One region of the Frigoribacterium sp. Leaf164 genome, then DNA from elsewhere that is predicted to be linked to it. Evidence: predicted binding sites of a transcription regulator. Region 1 holds the regulator's gene; the other holds the start of a gene.
The links. The regulator HrcA, encoded in region 1, represses chaperone genes, less so after heat shock. The targets are predictions, from matches to a motif close to TTNGCACTCGNNNNNNNCGAGTGCNAA.
Positions count from the first base shown of each region.

Region 2: the regulator HrcA is predicted to act here: its motif matches at 2,263-2,289, upstream of groL (chaperonin GroEL).

Region 1 covers NZ_LMOX01000001.1:1,123,091-1,128,121, reverse strand. The annotation lists gene dnaJ (molecular chaperone DnaJ) at 1-1,102, opposite strand, end outside; gene hrcA (heat-inducible transcriptional repressor HrcA) at 1,242-2,264, opposite strand; gene ASF82_RS15195 (DUF4870 domain-containing protein) at 2,513-3,052, shown strand; gene hemW (radical SAM family heme chaperone HemW) at 3,119-4,345, opposite strand; gene ASF82_RS05055 (DUF1990 family protein) at 4,348-5,031, opposite strand, start outside.
Region 2 covers NZ_LMOX01000003.1:665,244-670,274, reverse strand. The annotation lists gene ASF82_RS11075 (DUF2332 domain-containing protein) at 1-583, shown strand, start outside; gene ASF82_RS11070 (DUF3263 domain-containing protein) at 661-954, shown strand; gene ASF82_RS11065 (LytR C-terminal domain-containing protein) at 975-1,607, shown strand; gene ASF82_RS11060 (cold-shock protein) at 1,920-2,123, shown strand; gene groL (chaperonin GroEL) at 2,330-3,949, shown strand; gene ASF82_RS11050 (cell wall metabolism sensor histidine kinase WalK) at 4,587-5,031, opposite strand, start outside.

The DNA of each region.
Region 1 (5,031 bases):
GGAACCGGTCGCGCAGCTTGCCGAACAGGCCCTGCTGGAACTGCGACAGCTCCGGCGCCTGCTCGCGACGGCCGGCGGCGAACTTCTCGATCAGCTCGCGCTCCTTGTGGCTCAGCTTGGTCGGCGTCACCACCTGCACGCCGATCTTGAGGTCGCCGCGGCCCGTGCCGCGGAGCTTCGTGACCCCGCGGTCGCGGACGGTCAGCACGTCGCCGCTCTGGGTGCCCGGCTTGAGCTCGATCTCCACCGCGCCGTCGAGGCCGTCGAGGGTCGTCTCGGTGCCGAGGATCGCGTCGGACATCTGCACCTCGAGCGTCGCCAGCAGGTCGTCGCCGTTGCGGCTGTAGGTCTCGTGGTGGCGGACCTTGACCTCGAGGTACAGGTCGCCGTTCGGGCCGCCGGCCTGGCCGACCTCGCCCTGCCCGGGCAGCTGGAGGCGGAGGCCGGTGTCGACGCCCGCGGGGATGTCGATGGGGATCGTGCGGCGGGCGCGGACGCGGCCCTGGCCCTGGCAGGTCGGGCACGGGTTCGGGATGACGGTGCCGTAGCCGCGGCAGGTGCCGCAGGGGCTGGAGGTCATGACGTTGCCGAGCAGCGAGCGGACCTGACGCTGGATCTGGCCCGAGCCGTGGCAGATGTCGCAGGTCTGGGGCGAGGTGCCGGGCGCGCAGCAGGACCCGGAGCAGGTCTCGCAGAGCACCGCCGTGTCGACCTCGATGTCGCGCTGCGTGCCGAAGACGATCTCTTCCAGGTCGACCTCGAGGCGGAGCAGGGCGTCCTGGCCGCGCTCGCGACGCGACCTCGGCCCCTGGCGCTGACCCCCGCCTCCCCCGCCTCCGAAGAAGGCGTCGAAGATGTCGCCGAAGCCCGCGGCGCCGCCGCCACCGCCGAAGCCGGTCTGGGGGCCGAGGTCGTAGCGCTCCCGCTGCTGGGGGTCGCTGAGGACGTCGTAGGCGTGCGTGACGTCCTTGAACCGCTCGGACGCCTCCGGGCTGGGGTTCACGTCGGGGTGCAGCTCGCGCGCGAGCCTGCGGTACGCCTTCTTGATCTCCTCCGGGGTCGCCGAGCGGTCGACTCCGAGCACGTCGTAATGATCTGCCACTGGTTCTCGTCTGCCTCTGGTGTGCGTCTGCGCTCCGCGGGGGCCGCGGGGCGGATGTCTGGGTGGGATGTCTGCTGGTCGTGTGTCGTGTCTGGGGGTGGAGTCGGTGGTCGGGGCCGCAGGCCGGCGCCGGCCCTCGTCAGCGCTCGGAGAGCAGGGACGAGAGGTAGCGGGCGACCGCCCGGACCGCCGCCATGTTGGTGGAGTAGTCCATGCGCATCGGGCCGAGCACGCCCAGGCGGGCGATCTCGCTGCCCGACGACGAGTAGCCGCTCGCGAGGACGGACGCCTGCGAGAGCCCGAACGACTCGTTCTCGCGGCCGATGCTGGCGGCGACGTCGACGGCGTCGAGCTGCATCTCGCCGAAGAGCCGGAGCAGCGCCACCTGCTCCTCGATGGCCTCGAGGACGGGGTAGAGGTTGCCGCTGAAGTCGTCGCCGATGCGGACGAGGTTCGCCGCGCCCGCCATGACCAGGCGGTCCTGGCGGCCGGTGGCGAGCTGCTCGACGAGGCTCGCCACGAGGAGCCCGACGGTGGCCGCGCGCTCGGGCGGGTGCTGCGCCGGCAGGTCGGCCAGCGCCGTCGCGGCGGCGCTCAGGGCAGCCCCGCCGACGAGGGCGTTGAGCGAGGAGCGCAGCTCGCCGAGGAAGGACTCGTCGACCGGCGCGGGGAGCTCCACGACCCGCTGCTCGACCTGGCCCGTGTCGGTGATGAGCACCGTCATGACCCGGCGCTCGGCGAGGCTGACGAGCTCGACGTGGCGGACGCGGGCCCGGGAGAAGGAGGGGTACTGGACGAGGGCGACCTGGTTCGTCAGCTGGCTGAGCAGGCGGACGGTGCGGCCGAGGACCTCGTCGAGGTCGGTGGAGTCGCCGAGGAAGGTCTCGATCGCCTGGCGCTGCGCGGCGCTGAGCGGTCGGAGGTCGGCGAGCTGGTCGACGAAGAGGCGGTACCCCTTGTCGGTGGGGACGCGGCCGCTCGAGGTGTGCGGGGCCGCGATGAGCTCCTCCTCCTCGAGGAGGGCCATGTCGTTGCGGATCGTCGCGGCGGAGACGCCGAACTGGTGCCGCTCGACGATGGACTTCGAGCCCACGGGCTCGCGGGAGGCGACGTAGTCGTGCACGATGACGCGCAGCACCTCGAGCCCTCGTTCCGAGACCACCGCACACCTCCTCATCGCACCACGGGCCCGCTGCGCCCCGAGGGCGTCGACACGGACCGGCTGGCACTCGCCGTACCAGACTGCCAATGCTACGCCACCGGCCTGGCGGCACCTACTCGCGCCGCGCCTCCCTGTCCTATGCTCGGCGTGACGGACACCGGACCGCGCGGTCCGGTCGACGCCCTCGGGCACCGGCCCCTCCGGGGCGGGAGGCCGTCACCTCCGACCACGACGAACCAGGTGAGCAGATGACCGACACCCCGCCCGCAGAGCCGCACGACCCCTACGCGAAGCAGCCCGGCCAGGGCGGCCCGGCCGGCCAGCCCGGCCCGCCGCCGTACGGCCAGCAGGCACCCGGCCAGCAGGCGCCGCAGGGCGGCCCGCAGCCCTACGGCCAGCAGCAGCCCTGGGGGCAGCAGGCCCCGGGCGGCGGTGCCGGCTACCAGCAGGCCGGCCAGCCCCTCCGCCCCGAGGACGAGAAGCTCTGGTCGACGCTGATCCACGTCGGCGGGATCCTGTTCGGGTTCATCCCGGCGCTCGTCGGCTACCTCGTGCTGAAGGACCGCGGTCCGTTCATCCGGGAGCACACGCGTCAGGCGCTCAACTTCCAGATCACGATGACGATCGCGAGCGTGGTCGGTGCCCTGCTCTGGATCGTGCTCGTCGGCTACCTGATCTCGGCCGCCGTCGCCATCGTCATCCTCGTCTTCAGCATCCTCGCGGCCCTGGCCGCGAACAAGGGCGAGTACTACAAGTACCCGCTGACGATCGAGTTCATCAAGGCGTAGCCCGCCGAGGCGACGGCGTCGCCGCACCCACCGAGGCGCGTCTCCCCCGGGGAGGCGCGCCTCGCGTCACGCCGGGAGCAGCCGGCTGACGACGGCGTCGGCCATCAGGCGCCCGGTGCGCGTCAGCTCGACACGGCCTGCTAGGGCGGCGCGGCCGTCGATCCAGCCGTCCGCGATGAGCCCGGCGACCGCCGCCCGGCCCGTCGCGTCGAGGTCGCTCGTCGGCAGGCCGTCCCGGGTGCGGACGGCGAGCAGCACGCGCTCGACCCGGCGCGTCTCGTCGTCGAGGGTCTCCCGCCCCGCCCCGGGCGACTCCCCCGCGGTCATCCGCTGGGCGTAGGCGGCCGGGTGCTTGACGTTCCACCAGCGGACGCCGCCCACGTGGCTGTGCGCACCGGGCCCGACGCCCCACCAGTCCTGGCCCGTCCAGTACGACAGGTTGTGGCGCGACCGGTGCTCGACGCCCCTCGACCAGTTGCTCACCTCGTACCAGTCGTAGCCGGCCTCGGCCAGGCGGGCGTCGGCCAGCTCGTACATGTCGGCGGCCGTGTCGTCGTCGGGCTGCGCGACCTCGCCGCGACGGATCTGCCGGGCGAGCTTCGTGCCGTCCTCGACGATCAGGGCGTAGGCCGAGAGGTGGTCGGGCTCCTGCGCGAGCGCGACGTCGAGCGACCGCGTCCAGTCGTCGAGGGTCTCGCCCGGCGTGCCGTAGATGAGGTCGAGGCTGACGTCGAGGCCGGCCTCCCGCGCCCAGGCCACGACGAGCGGGATCCGCTCGGGGTCGTGGGTGCGCTCGAGCGTCGCCAGCACGCTCGGCACGGCCGACTGCATGCCGAAGCTGACCCGGGTGAAGCCGGCGGCCGCGAGGGCGCGCAGGTACTCCGCGTCGACGCTGTCCGGGTTGGCCTCCGTCGTGACCTCGGCCCCCGCCTCCAGCCCCCAGGTGTCGACCACGGCGCGCAGCATCGTCGCGAGGTCGGTGTGCGGCAGCATCGTCGGGGTGCCGCCGCCGAAGAACACGGTGGAGGCGCGGCGCGGCGGCAGGCCCGCCCGCTCGAGCACACGGCCGGCCTGGGCGACCTCGGCCACCGCCTGCGAGGCGTAGTCGTCTCGACGGGCCCCGCGCAGCTCGTCGCCCGTGTAGGTGTTGAAGTCGCAGTAGCCGCAGCGGACACGGCAGAACGGGACGTGGAGGTAGACGCCGAGGTCGCGGTCGGCGACGCCCTCGACCACGGAGGCGGGCAGGGCTCCGTCGGCGGGGGCCGGGTCGGCGACGGGGAGGGCTCCGGGCACCGTCAGTGGCCCGGACGCACGTCGCGGACCTCGTCGGGACCGTGACGGCGCGACTCCTCGTCGTCCGCCGCGGCCTCGGCGGCGGCCGCGAGGTCGACGTCGTCGACGCTCGGCACGGTCTCGCTCGCGTCGCCGGTCTCGTCGTTCTGGCTCAGGGCCTGGAGGTAGCGCTTCGTGTAGAGGGTCTGCGTGCGCTTCATGAACGGCGACACGAGGCGCCAGCGCCACGTGCTCGGGCGCGAGAAGGCACGGATCGTCAGCCACACCGAGCCGTCGTCGGTCTGGTCGACGATCCAGCTCTCTTCTCCGCTCTCGGGGTGGCCCTCGAGCGTGCCGTAGGCGAAGCCCTTGCGCTTCGGCTCGTCGACGACGTAGACGACCCGCACCGGCGCCTCCACCTGGCGGCCCCAGGCAGAGATGACGAGCGTCGCGGTCGTGCCGGCCGTGAGGAAGGGCGTGCCGTCGGGCGCGTAGCGCGACTCGTCGGGGCGCTCCTCGCTCCAGTGCGCCGGGTCGACCGGCTCGCCCGACTCGTCGAACGTCACCGGCACGTAGCCGGTGTCGTCGGCGGGCGGCACGTCGTCGACGCGCACCGTGATGCCGCTGCGCTCCTGGATCTTCCAGGTCAGGGCGGCGATGCAGGCCGCCTCGAAGCGCGCGTCGCCGTGGCCCACCCGGGTGCGGTA
Region 2 (5,031 bases), on a different contig from region 1:
CGTCCGGTGGGGCGACCCGCTCAGCCCCGTGCAGCTGACGCTCGACGTGACGGACGGCCGCGGCGACGACGCACCCGGCGGAGCGGGCGCCGGGCTCGGCGCGGTCGAGCTGCCGGCGGTGGTCTGGCGCGCCGGGCTCGACCTCGACCCCGTCGACGTCCGCGACGACGAGGCCGTCGCCTGGCTGCGCGCGCTGCTGCCGCCCGGGGCGACGGAGCGGGCCGACCTGCTCGAGCGGGCGGTCGCGCTCGCCCGCACCGCGCCTCCCCGGGTCGCCCGCGGCGACGCCGTCGACGACCTCGAGGCCCTCGCGGCGACGGCGCCCGCCGACGCACGTCTCGTCGTCGTCTCGACCGGCACGCTCGTCTACCTGCCGGGCAGACGACGACAGCAGTTCGTCGACACGGTCAGGGGGCTCGGCGCCACCTGGGTCTCGTACGAGCGGATCGGCCTGCTCGACGACGTCGGGGCCGTCGACCCGGCCCTCGTCGAGCGCACGTCGGCCTTCGCGGTGCTCGCGCTCGACGGGCGGCCGCTCGCCGTCGGCGACGCCCACGGCACCCGCCTCACGACCGTCGGCTGAACGGGCCGAACCGCGCCCCGCCTCCCCGGTCACGGCCCGCCCCGACGTTATGGTGACCAGGATCGAGAGGGCGGGACGTGACCGACGAGGGCAGCAGGGGCACCGGCGTGCGCGCGGGCGCGTTGTCGACCCTCGACCGCGCGATCCTCGACCTGGAGCAGTCGCCGCCGGCCACGCCGGGCCAGAAGGAGGCGCTGATCCGGAGAGAGCTCGGGCTCGGCGTCGCGCGCTATCAGCAGTTGCTCAACTCGCTCATCGACCGACCTGCTGCACTGGCCTACGCGCCCCTGGTGGTCGGTCGCCTGCAGCGCCTGCGCGACCAGCGCGCCCGGGCCCGCGCCGACCGTTCGTTCGGGCCCACGCCCCGCTGACCCGGAAGACCACGGAGACCATGCCGAAGTACCCCCGCGATCGTTTCGACGAGGTGCCCCGCGACCTGGAGAGGGTCGGGGCGCACCGCTCCGAGCCCCGCCGGGGGCGCGGCTGGGTGGTCGTCGCCTGGGCGGCCCTCGCCACCGGCCTCCTCGTCGGCGCCGGCGTGGTCGCCCTGGGCGTCCTCAACGACAGCTTCCAGTTCGTCGCCCCCAGCGCGAGCAGCTCGGCCGAGGCCGGCGACGCGACGACCGAGCCGTCCGACGAGGCGACCGACGGCGACGGGGCCTCGACCGACGGGTCGACCGACGCCGCCGGCGAGACGCCCGCCGTGACGCCGACCCCGACGGCCACCGCGGCCGACCCCTCCGACGTGCCCGCCTCGACGACGATCGCCGTGCTCAACGCGACGACGACGAGCGGCCTCGCCGGGCGGGCCGCGACGACGCTCGACACCGACGGCTGGACGGTCGGCAGCCAGGGCAACGCGCCCGAGCGCTCCGCCACCTCCACCGTCTACTACGCCACGGCCGCCGACCGCGCGGCCGCGCTCGGCGTCGCCGAGTCGCTCGGCATCGACGCGACGCAGCAGAGCACGGCCTTCCCGGGGGCGACCATCACCGTCGTGCTCGGCACCGACTTCTCGTCGTAGCGGGCGAGCGCGGGGGGCGACGCGACCGGGGCCGGGCCCCGCTCCGCGCCTCCTCGGGGGCTTCCTCGTGCCCCTTCTGTTTCGGGCGTGTAAAGGATCGGGCCGACGGGCGCCCGCGGGTTCGTTCTGCGGCCTTCGGGGCTGTCGTCGGCGCCGGGGGCCGCACTACCATCTGGTCTTGGTCGCCCCCTACGGCCCGCCCGCCCCGCCCCGAACGAGCGAGGCTGCACCGTTCGGGTGCGCAGGCCACTGCGTCGACCCGGCCCCGGCACCGACCGGCCGCCGTACGAACACAGCAAGGGGAGCAGCACCATGGCACACGGGACCGTCAAGTGGTTCAACGCGGAGAAGGGCTTCGGCTTCATCACGGTCGAGGGAGGCGGGCAGGACGTCTTCGTGCACTACTCGGCCATCGACATGAGCGGCTACAAGGTGCTCGAGGAGGGCCAGGCGGTCGTCTTCGAGGTGGGCACCGGGAGCAAGGGGCCGCAGGCGGAGTCGGTGCGGCTCGCCTGAGCCCCGCCCCTCGGCCCCTCGGCCCCTCCGACACGACGCCGTCCGCCCTCCCGGGGCGGGCGGCGTCGTCACGTCCGGGGGCTCGCCGTGGGCCTGCCCGGACGGCTTGCACTCACAAGGTGGGAGTGCCAGAATCGCTCTGGCACTCGCCGCAGGTGAGTGCCAAGTACCTCTGCTTCATGACGTCCGGGAGGGACGAGTAACACATGGCTAAGATCATTGCTTTTGACGAAGAGGCCCGTCGCGGCCTCGAGCGTGGCCTGAACATCCTGGCCGACGCGGTGAAGGTCACGCTCGGCCCCCGCGGCCGCAACGTCGTCCTCGAGAAGAAGTGGGGCGCCCCCACCATCACGAACGACGGCGTCTCCATCGCCAAGGAGATCGAGCTCGACGACCCGTTCGAGAAGATCGGTGCCGAGCTCGTCAAGGAGGTCGCCAAGAAGACCGACGACGTCGCCGGCGACGGCACCACCACCGCCACCGTGCTCGCCCAGGCGCTCGTCCGTGAGGGCCTCCGCAACGTCGCCGCCGGTGCCGACCCCATCTCGCTCAAGCGCGGCATCGAGAAGGCCGCCGCCGCGGTCTCCGCTCAGCTCCTCGCCGACGCGAAGGACATCGAGACCAAGGAGCAGATCGCGGCGACCGCCTCGATCTCCGCCGCCGACCCCACCATCGGTGCGCTCATCGCCGAGGCCATCGACAAGGTCGGCAAGGAGGGCGTCGTCACCGTCGAGGAGTCGAACACCTTCGGCACCGAGCTCGAGCTGACCGAGGGCATGCGCTTCGACAAGGGCTACCTGTCGCAGTACTTCGTCACCGACCCCGAGCGCCAGGAGGCCGTCTTCGAGGACGCCTACGTGCTCATCGTCAACTCGAAGATCTCCAACATCAAGGACCTCCTGCCGATCGTCGACAAGGTGATCCAGTCGGGCAAGCAGCTCCTGATCATCGCGGAGGACGTCGACGGCGAGGCCCTGGCCACGCTCGTCGTGAACAAGATCCGCGGCATCTTCAAGTCGGTCGCCGTCAAGGCCCCCGGCTTCGGCGACCGTCGCAAGGCGCAGCTGCAGGACATCGCCATCCTCACCGGTGGCCAGGTCATCGCGGAGGAGGTCGGCCTCAAGCTCGAGAACGCCACGCTCGACCTGCTCGGCCGTGCCCGCAAGGTCGTCATCACGAAGGACGAGACCACGATCGTCGAGGGTGCCGGCGACGCCGAGCAGATCGCCGGCCGCGTGCGTCAGATCCGCAGCGAGATCGAGGCGACCGACAGCGACTACGACCGCGAGAAGCTCCAGGAGCGCCTCGCCAAGCTCGCCGGCGGCGTCGCCGTCATCAAGGCGGGTGCCGCGACCGAGGTGGAGCTCAAGGAGCGCAAGCACCGCATCGAGGACGCCGTCCGCAACGCGAAGGCCGCCGTCGAGGAGGGCATCGTCGCCGGTGGTGGCGTCGCGCTCATCCAGGCCGGCAAGACCGCTCTCGCCGAGCTGCAGCTCGAGGGCGACGAGGCGACCGGGGCGAACATCGTCCGTGTCGCGATCGACGCTCCCCTGAAGCAGATCGCCTTCAACGCGGGCATGGAGCCCGGCGTCGTCGCCGACAAGGTCCGCGGCCTCCCGATCGGTCACGGCCTCAACGCCGCGACCGGCGAGTACGTCGACATGATCGCCGCCGGCATCATCGACCCGGCCAAGGTGACCCGCTCTGCCCTGCAGAACGCCGCCTCCATCGCTGGTCTGTTCCTGACCACCGAGGCCGTCGTCGCCGAGAAGCCCGAGAAGAACCCGGCCCCGGCCGGCGACCCCACGGGTGGCATGGACTTCTAGTCCGCACGGTTCCACGCTCAAGGGCGGTTCCCCTCCGGGGGAGCCGCCCTTCGGCGTTCCCGGGGGCCGGCCCCGGCCGCCCGTCGTCCGCCCGGCCGCTCGGCGTCCGCCCGGCCTCCCGGCCGCCCGGCCGCCCGGCCTCCCGGCCGCCCGGCCGCCCGGCCTCCCGGCCACCCCGCGTCCGCCGGGCCGCTCGGGTCGGGGCTCGTAATCTGAGAGTGATCCTGGGCCACGGGCTCTGCGGCACCACGTTCTCGGGGGCTGTCGCCGTGGACTCTCTCGTTCTGGGCTGGTCCGTCCGCTCCGCGGCTGTCCGTGCCCGTGCCCGCGCCCGTCGAGAGTCCGTCGGCCCGGACAGTGTCAGCCGGGCGTTTCCTGGGGGAGGGCTGCCCGGCGCCGCTGAAGAACGCGAGCGATCCGTCCGCCGTCGACCAGATCACAGGGATCCCCGGCGTTCGATCGCCCGATCTCTCTCAAATTACGACGTGGCGGACGTCGGGTGAGCGGGGCGGGCGCGCCGGGGGGAGGCGAGCCGGGAGTCCGGGTCGGGCAGGCCAGAGGCGCGCAGGGGCCGCGATCGGGACGGAGCGAGGGAGGCGCGGGCTACGCGATCGGGACGGAGCGAGGGAGGCGGGGGCTACGCGAGCGAGACGGAGCCGGGGGAGGCGGGGGCCTGGCCGGGCACGCCGGTCGCCGGCGTCTCGGGCGGGACGCCGTTCTCGGGGAAGAGCGGCAGGGCCACGCGGAAGGTGGCTCCGCCCCCGGGGGTGTCGAAGACGTCGACGCTGCCCCGGTGAGCCGCCACGATGCCCGACACGATCGCCAGCCCCAGGCCCGAGCCGCCGGTGTCACGGGTGCGCGACGAGTCGGCGCGCCAGAAGCGCTGGAAGATCTTCTCGCGGATCTGCGGCGGGATCCCCTCACCGTGGTCGACGATGTCGATCGTCGCCACGCCCCGGCCCGGGTCGGACTGCACCACGAGCTCGATGGGGCTGTCGTGCTCCGTGAAGCGCATCGCGTTGCCCATCAGGTTCGTGATCACCTGCCGCAGCTTGTTCTCCTCGCCGAGCACGACGGCGGGC